2 regions of the Leifsonia sp. HAY1-4F genome follow, and region 2 is predicted to be linked to the other one. Evidence: riboswitches for the same ligand, from Rfam matches in the RefSeq annotation. Region 2 holds a riboswitch; the other holds the start of a gene.
The links. A riboswitch is a leader RNA that binds a small molecule or an ion and turns the genes downstream of it on or off. The one in region 2 is predicted to bind thiamine pyrophosphate.
Positions count from the first base shown of each region.

Region 1 (4,206 bases), on a different contig from region 2:
CCGCGCCGCGACGCGGCCGTGGTTCGCGATCGGCGGCATCGACGAGACCACCATCGGAGAGGTCGTGGCGGCGGGCGCCGAGCGCGTGGTCGTCGTGCGGGCGATCACCGAGTCGGATGACCCCGCCGGAAGCGCCGGGCGGTTGCGCGCGGCGCTCCCGGTCCTCGCGCACCACGGCTAGGGGCGGCCGGTGGTGGGCGCGGGAAGGTAGACCTTCCCGCCGGACTCGGCGAACTCGGCCGATTTGGCCGCCATCCCGGCGACCCGCTGCTGCTCGGTGACACCGCCGAACTGGTCGCGGATGTCCTGCGAGATGCGCATCGAGCAGAACTTCGGCCCGCACATCGAGCAGAAGTGCGCCGTCTTCGCCGGTTCGGCCGGCAGGGTCTCGTCGTGGAACTCCTGCGCGGTGACCGGGTCCAGCGACAGGGCGAACTGGTCGCGCCAGCGGAACTCGAACCGGGCCTTCGAGAGCGCGTCGTCCCGTGCCTGCGCGCCCGGGTGGCCCTTGGCGACGTCGGCCGCGTGGGCGGCGATCTTGTATGTGATGACCCCGGTCTTCACATCGTCCCGGTCCGGCAGGCCCAGGTGCTCCTTCGGCGTCACGTAGCAGAGCATCGCCGTGCCGTAGCGGGCGATCTCGGTCGCCCCGATCGCCGAGGTGATGTGGTCGTAGCCCGGAGCGATGTCGGTCACCAGCGGGCCGAGCGTGTAAAAGGGGGCGCCGTCGCAGAGCTCCTGCTGTCGCTCGACGTTCTCCCGGACCAGGTGGAACGGGACGTGTCCGGGGCCCTCGACCATGACCTGCACGTCGTACGTCCAGGCACGCTTGGTCAGCTCGGCGAGGGTGTCCAGCTCGGCGAACTGGGCGGCGTCGTTCGCGTCGGCGATGGACCCCGGCCGCAGCCCGTCGCCGAGGGAGAACGCGACGTCGTACTGCGCGAAGATCTCGCAGAGTTCGTCGAAGTGCGTGTAGAGGAAGTTCTCCTGGTGGTGCGCCAGGCACCAGCCGGCCATGATCGAGCCGCCACGCGAGACGATCCCGGTCACCCGCTCCGCCGTCAACGGCACGTACCGCAGCAGTACGCCCGCGTGGACGGTCATGTAGTCCACGCCCTGCTCGCACTGCTCGATGACTGTGTCCCGGTACACCTCCCAGGTGAGCGCGGACGCATCCCCGTTCACCTTCTCCAGCGCCTGGTAGATCGGGACGGTTCCGATCGGCACCGGCGAGTTGCGGATGATCCACTCACGGGTCGTGTGGATGTCGTCGCCGGTGGAGAGGTCCATCACCGTGTCCGCGCCCCAGGTCGTCGCCCACTGCAGCTTGGATACCTCCTCGGCGATCGAGCTGGTCACCGCGGAGTTGCCGATGTTGGCGTTGATCTTCACCAGGAACGCCTTGCCGATGATCATCGGCTCCGACTCCGGGTGGTTGACGTTGTTCGGGATGATCGCCCGGCCGGCCGCCAGCTCCGAACGCACCAGCTCGACGTCGCAGCCCTCCCGCAGCGCCACGAACCGCATCTCGGGAGTGATCACTCCTTCGCGGGCGTAGCGCATCTGCGTGATCGTGCGTCCGGGGAGCGCCCGGCGCACCGGCGGCTTGGCGCCGCGCCACTCCGCCGACGCCTCGCCACGGCGGATCGCCGAACGGCCGTCATCCTGCAGGTTGCGCTCCCGGCCCGGGTACACCTCCGTGTCGGCGCGGCCGGCGATCCACTTCTCGCGGAGCGGCGGCAGACCGACGACCGGGTCACTGCCCGGTCCCTCGGTCCGGTACACCGTCACCGGCGGGTTGGCCGTGCCGTCCGGCGAGGGGTCCAGACCGATCCGATCGACCGGCACGTGGAGGTCGTGCTCCGTGTCGTGCAGAAAGGCCAGAGCGCGTGCAGTTACGACAGAATCCATCGAGGAGACTCCTACTTCCTTCGCCGGAATTACCCGGACAGGTTCGAACGGTCGCAGGCCGCGTCAGCCCGATCTCAGCCCTTGCGAGGGCTCCCGTGTGGATGCACCGACCATAGCGCACGATCCGGAGGGGCGTCGAACCGACCTGCTAGGGTCGCGCCATGAGCCCCCGCGAGCACAGCATCCCGCGCGTGCTCAGCATCGCCGGCACGGACCCCACCGGCGGTGCGGGCATCCACGCCGACCTCAAGAGCATCGCCGCCAACGGCGGGTACGGCATGGCCGTCGTCACCGCCCTCGTCGCGCAGAACACCACCGAGGTCCGCACCATCCACACCCCTCCGCCCTCCTTCCTCGCCGAACAGCTCGCCGCCGTCAGCGACGACGTCACGATCGATGCCGTGAAGATCGGGATGCTCGCCACCGCCGACAACGCCGCGGTCCTCGGCGCATGGCTCGCCGAGACCACCCCGCCGATCGTGGTGCTCGATCCTGTGCTGAAAGCCAGCACCGGCGACGCGCTGGGACGCGACGACCTGCTGCAGGCGCTCCGCGGCCTCCTGCCGCTGTGCAGCGTGGTCACACCCAACCTGGACGAGCTCGCAGCGCTAGCCGACGAACCGCCTGCGTCGTCCTGGGACGCGGCGATCGCGCAGGCCCAGCGGCTCTCCGAGGCCTACGAGGTCGCTGTGCTCGTCACGGGTGGGCACCTCGGCGGTGCGACCTCCCCCGACGCCGTGATCGATCCACGGGACACGCTCGGCACCGGCCGGGCCGTCTCTTCGCTGATGGCGCCACGAGTGGCGACGGCGAACACCCATGGCACGGGCTGTTCACTGTCGGCCGGGCTGGCCACGAATCGCGCACGGTCGGGAGACTGGCTGGACGCTCTCCGGGTGACGAAGACGTGGCTGACCGGCGCACTCGCATCAGCCGATCGCCTCGACGTCGGCCGTGGTCCGGGCCCGCTCGACCATTTCCACCACCTGTGGCCGGAGGGGGACGGGTCGGCGGTCGCCGAGCAGGATCCGGTGGCGTGAGGTCAGGCGACCTCCTCGGCGAAGGGGCGGAGCCGGAGCCATTCCTCGCGGTCGAGGCGGAGGATCGTGCCGTGCTTGGTCCCCGGCGCGATCCGCACGCGGTCGGCGGGGACCGGACTCCAGTCGCCGCTGACGGGATCGGTGCTTTCCAGGGCGAAGTAGCCCTGCGGGCTCGTGCTGTACTGATCGAGGAAGAGATACCACCGGGACTCGTGGGGGTCCTTCAGGACGATCGGCGCTTCGACGCCGGCGAACAGGTCCGCTCCGATCAGCGTGCCGACCGTGACGAAGTCGTCGGCGAAGAGTCCGGAGCCGACCTCCTGGTGGATTCCGGACCTGCCCGGCCCATGGCTCTCGTCCTTGCTGAACCGGTGGACGCGGCCGTTCTCCTGCAGGAGTGCCGTGTCGATGATGTCGAGGCCGCTGTCGATGAGCGTCTCCGCAGGGGTGAACCGCACGAAGTCGCGCGTCCGGGAGTACAGGATGCGGCTGTAGGTCTCGCCCGTGTGGTCGCCATCGGACTCGTCGAAGAGGCACGACGACCAGAAGACGAGGTGCTCGCCGGTGTCCGGGTCGACCGTCGTCTCCGGGGCCCACGCCATCCCGGCGGTCGCCGGAGCGACCTCCACTGCGCGCGGGCCCGTCCACTCGACCAGGTCGTCGGAGTCCCAGACGATGAGCGAGCGGCTGCCACGCCGTCGCCAGGCGTCCCAGCCGGCGTCGTCTCCGCCCCAGACCCGGAGGTCCGTGCACAGCACGTGGAACCGTCCCGCCGCATCCTTCACGATCGCGGGGTCGCGGACGCCCGTCGTGCCGAGAGTGGAGGTCAGCCGCGGCTCACCGTTCCAGAGCGGAAGCCACCGCAACGGGGAGTCGCCCTCGCTCAGCGAGAAGTGGATGCGCTCCGCATAGCCGTCCGGTTCCTCCCGGAAGTGGGCGAACAGGTAGCCGTACTCGCTGCCCATCAGCAGGTGCCGAGATCCGTCCACGGGCCGTTGGCGTCCCCGGGAGTCTGATTCCTGGTCGACCACTTCGCCTGCCAGCGGTGACCGGCCTGCACCGCGATGTCGCCCTCGTTGTACTGCCAGCTCGCCGTCCAGGTGCGGCTCCAGCCGGCCTGGCACTGCGTCCGCTGACCGACCTGCGCCCAGGCACTCCACGGGGAGGCCCCGGGCACCTGGCCCTGCGTCCACCATTGGGCGATGAAGTTGTTGCCGTCGTACGTGACCTGGTCGCCCTTCGTGTAGACCTGGGC
Region 1 is NZ_JBNDHX010000004.1:29,957-34,162, forward strand. Features, by position in the region: gene thiE (thiamine phosphate synthase) at 1-181, shown strand, start outside; gene thiC (phosphomethylpyrimidine synthase ThiC) at 178-1,911, opposite strand; TPP riboswitch at 1,910-2,018, opposite strand; gene thiD (bifunctional hydroxymethylpyrimidine kinase/phosphomethylpyrimidine kinase) at 2,073-2,951, shown strand; gene ACPYOG_RS01715 (glycoside hydrolase family 43 protein) at 2,954-3,940, opposite strand; gene ACPYOG_RS01720 (galactose-binding domain-containing protein) at 3,916-4,206, opposite strand, start outside.
Region 1: another riboswitch for thiamine pyrophosphate. It lies ahead of thiC (phosphomethylpyrimidine synthase ThiC); the one in region 2 lies ahead of ACPYOG_RS18305 (ECF transporter S component).

Region 2 (4,206 bases):
GAGGCGTTCCTGGATGTGTCCGGCGCCCGGCGTCTGCTGGGGTCGCCGCGGCGCATCGCCGAACTGATCCGGTCCCGCGTCTTCGAGGAGACCGGCCTCACCTGCTCGGTCGGCGTCGCCGCGACGAAGTTCATGGCGAAGCTCGCGTCGGGCCGTGCGAAGCCCGACGGGCTCCTGGTCATCCCGCGCGCCGAGACGCTCGCGTTCCTGCGTCCCCTCCCGGTCGGTGCGCTCTGGGGCGTCGGCGCCAGCACCCAGGCGTCGCTCGAGCGGATGGGGCTGCTCACGGTCGCCGATCTCGCGGACGCCCCGTTGCACGTGCTGCAGAAGGCGGTCGGGGATGCCGGCGGGCGGCGGCTGCACGACCTGGCGAACGGGAGGGATGCGCGCCGCATCGTCACGGAGTCGCGCGAGAAGAGCATCGGGCACGAGAACACCTTCGGCGTCGACGTCGGAAACCTGGACACCCTCCGCCGCGAATTCCTCCGGCTCTCCGGGCGGGTCGGCGAGCGGCTGCGGGAACACGAACTGGTGGCGCGCACTGTCGCGATCAAGGTCCGCTTCTCGGACTTCCGCACGATCACCCGCTCCCGCACTCTGGCCGAGCCGACCAACGTGGGCCGGCGTCTCTTCGAGGAGGCCTGGGACGTCTTCGGCGCGCTCGGCCTGGATGTCCGGCAGACCCCGCTCCGCTTGATCGGGGTGCGTGCCGAGCAGTTGCTCGACGCCGGCGGAGACGCGCTCGCGCTGTGGGATCCCGACGAGGAGTGGCGCGAGGCGGAGCGGACCCTGGATGCGGTGAGCGCCCGGTTCGGGCGCGGCGCGATCGGACCGGCCTCCCTCGTCCGCCGGTCGAGGGACGCCGACGAGGAGGAGCAGGACGGACGCAACCCGAAGTACGTGAGCGATTGAGCCGGCATCCGGTGCCTGGTCAGGCCGGAGGGCGCGCGCTACGGTGGCTTCCATGACGAACATCACCCTCAAGCTCGCGGAGACCATCAGCGGCTCCGGTATCAAGTCGGTCTACGGCGAACCGATCGTCCTGGATGGCACGACCATCGTCCCGGTCGCCGCCGTGCAGTTCGGTTTCGGCGGCGGAGGTATGGGCGAGGGCGGCGAGGACAACCCGGGCGGCGGTGGCGGCGGCGGGATGGCCGTCCCGTTCGGCGCCTACATATCCGACGAGCTGGGCGTCCGCTTCCGCCCCAACCTGATCACCCTGCTGGCGGTCGGCATCCCCTTCTTCTGGGTGGCCGGTCACGCCTGGGCCCGCGTCATCCGCGCGCTCAAGAAGTAGTCCCCGAGCGCTTCGAGAACAGTCGGCCGAGCGTGAGGCGACTGCTCTCGCCTGCGCGCCCCGACCGGACGAATGGATGCGCGGCGCGAGGGATACACTGGGTGCGAACACGGGAGTCCGGTGAGCCGGGCTGAGAGGAGACTTCTCCAAGTCTCGACCGTCGAACCTGATCTGGGTCATGCCAGCGCAGGGAGGACCTTCTCACATCCCGTGCCCTGTTTCGCTGAATGAAAGGGCACGTACAGTGCACGCAACCATCTCCTCCACCGGCCTTTCGTCGCGCGTCCTGCGCTGGCGGGTCGTCGACATCGTCGTCGCGAGCGTCGTCGCCGTCGCATCCGGAGTCGTCTTCTGGGTCTGGGACATCGTCTCCAACCCCATCTCGGGCCCGGTCGGGACGGTCCTGCCCGGTTTCCAGGGCATCATCAACGGCCCGTGGCTGTTCGCGGGCGTCCTCGTCGCTCTCATCGTCCGCAAGCCGGGCGCCGCGCTGTTCGGCGAGCTGGTCGCCGCGGTCGTCTCGGCCCTGATCGGCACGCAGTGGGGTGTCGCCACTCTGCTCTCCGGCGTGGTGCAGGGCCTCGGCGCGGAGATCGTCTTCGCCCTGTTCCTCTACGCGAACTGGCGGCTCGTCCCCGCCCTGCTGGCGGGTGCAGGCGCAGGCGTCGCCGAGTCCATCCTCGACCTTCTGTACTGGTACCCCGGATCGAAGGCGGAGTTCATCGTCGTCTACGCGATCACGACGACGATCTCGGGCCTGATCGTGGCCGGCCTCGGCTCCTGGCTGCTGGTGCGCGCCCTGGCGCGGACCGGGGCATTGAGCCGCTTCGCCGCGGGCCGCGAGGCGCGGGGGACCGCGCAGGCCTGACGACGGTGAGCACGGGAGAGGGCGCCCCGGCGGCGGTTCGCGTCGCCGACTGGGGCTGGCGGTACGAGGGACGAAGCGCGTGGGCGGTTCGCGGCGTCGACCTGTGCATCGAGCCGGGGCAGCGGGTGCTGCTCCTCGGCGCATCCGGCGCCGGCAAGAGCACGCTGCTCGCCGGCCTCGCGGGCGTGCTCGGCGGCGACGACGACGGCGAGTCCGCTGGGTCGCTGACCGTGGCCGGGCGCCCGCCCGCTCAGTCGCGGGGGACGGCCGGACTGCTGCTGCAGGACCCGGACGCCCAGGTCATCCTCGCCCGGGTGGGCGATGACGTCGCCTTCGCCGGCGAGAACCTCGGTGTGCCGCGCGACGAGTTGTGGATGCGCGTCCGGCGGTCTCTCGCAGAGGTCGGCCTCGATGTGCCCCTCGATCACCCCACGGCTCAGCTCTCCGGCGGCCAGAAGCAGCGCCTGGCGCTGGCGGGCCTGCTTGCCATGCGTCCCGGCCTGCTGCTGCTGGACGAGCCCACGGCGAATCTCGACCCCGAGGGCGTGCTCGAAGTGCGGGATGCGGTGCTCGCCGCACTCGAGACGACCGGCGCCACGCTCGTGGTTGTGGAGCACCGCGTCGCCGTGTGGCAGGACCTGGTCACCCGCGTCGTCGTGCTGGGAGCGGACGGCGGCGTGCTCGCCGACGGCGCGCCGGACGCCGTGCTCGCCGATGCCGACGGCGAGCTCGGGCGGGCCGGCGTCTGGCTGCCGGGCACGCCCGTCCCCGAGGCACCCGTCGTTCCCGAAGGGATGCCGCTGCTGACCGCTCGCTCGCTCGCGTTCGGTCGTGCGGCGATGACACGCCCACGTCGCCGTCGCCGTGCGCGGGCGGGCGCGGCCGCGGCCGTGCCGGTCGGGCATCCCGTCGATCTCGAGGTGCGTGCGGGCTCCGCGTTCGCCCTCACCGGCCGGAACGGCTCCGGCAAGTCGACCCTCGCCCTCACCCTCGGCGGCCTGCTCCCCGGTCTCGGCGGCGAGCTGATCGCGGAGCCCCTCCTGGCCGACGGCGCCTCCTCGGATCCCGCATCCTGGCGCTCGCGCGAGCTGCTCACGCGCATCGGGAGCGTCTTCCAGAATCCGGAGCACCAGTTCATCGCAGGCACGGTCCGCGACGAGCTCGCCGCCGGCCCGCGCGCGCTCCACCTGCCGACGACTGAGGTCGACGAACGGGTGGATGAACTGCTCGACCGCCTCGCGCTGACCGATGCCGCCGCCGCGAACCCCTTCACGCTCTCCGGCGGTCAGAAGCGCCGGCTCTCGGTTGCGACGGCCCTCGCGACGCGACCCCGCCTCCTGGTGCTGGATGAGCCGACTTTCGGGCAGGATGCGCGCACCTGGCAGGAGCTGGTGCGGATGATCGCCTCCCTCCGCCACGAGGGTCACGCCATCGTCGCCGCCACCCACGACGCGGAGTTCGTGCGCGCCGTGGGTGCCGCATCCCTTCGGCTGGATGTTGCGGAGGTGACCGCATGACGCTCGTGCAGCCGCTGCGCACCGGCCCGCTGGCGACCCTGAACCCGGTCGCCAAGCTCGGCGCCTCCGTGATCGTCACCGTCGCGCTGCTACTCTCCATCGACCCGGTCTCGGCGGGCGTCGCGCTGATCCTCGAACTGGTGCTGCTGGCTTTCGCGGGCATCCCGGTGCGCACCGTCCTGGCGCGCACCGCCCCGGTCTGGATCGCCGCCCCGCTCGCCGGGTTGACCACGGTCCTCTACGGCCAGGTCTCCGGCACCGTCTATGTGCAGTGGTGGGCGGTGGAGATCAGCCAGGGCTCGATCGGCCTCGGCGCCGCGACCGCCCTGCGCGTGCTGGCGATCGGCCTGCCCGCGGTGCTCCTCTTCGTGACCATCGACCCGACCGACCTCGCTGACGGCCTGGCGCAGCTGCTCCGGCTGCCCGCCCGGTTCGTGATCGGCGGCCTCGCCGGTCTCCGGCTGGTCGGGCTGTTCGCCGAGGACTGGCGGGCGCTCACCCTCGCCCGCCGGGCGCGTGGGGTC
Region 2 is NZ_JBNDHX010000152.1:1,687-5,892, reverse strand. Features, by position in the region: partial or broken gene ACPYOG_RS18315 (Y-family DNA polymerase) at 1-912, shown strand, start outside; gene ACPYOG_RS18310 (spore germination protein GerW family protein) at 965-1,297, shown strand; TPP riboswitch at 1,397-1,507, shown strand; gene ACPYOG_RS18305 (ECF transporter S component) at 1,542-2,165, shown strand; gene ACPYOG_RS18300 (ABC transporter ATP-binding protein) at 2,171-3,682, shown strand; gene ACPYOG_RS18295 (energy-coupling factor transporter transmembrane component T family protein) at 3,679-4,206, shown strand, end outside.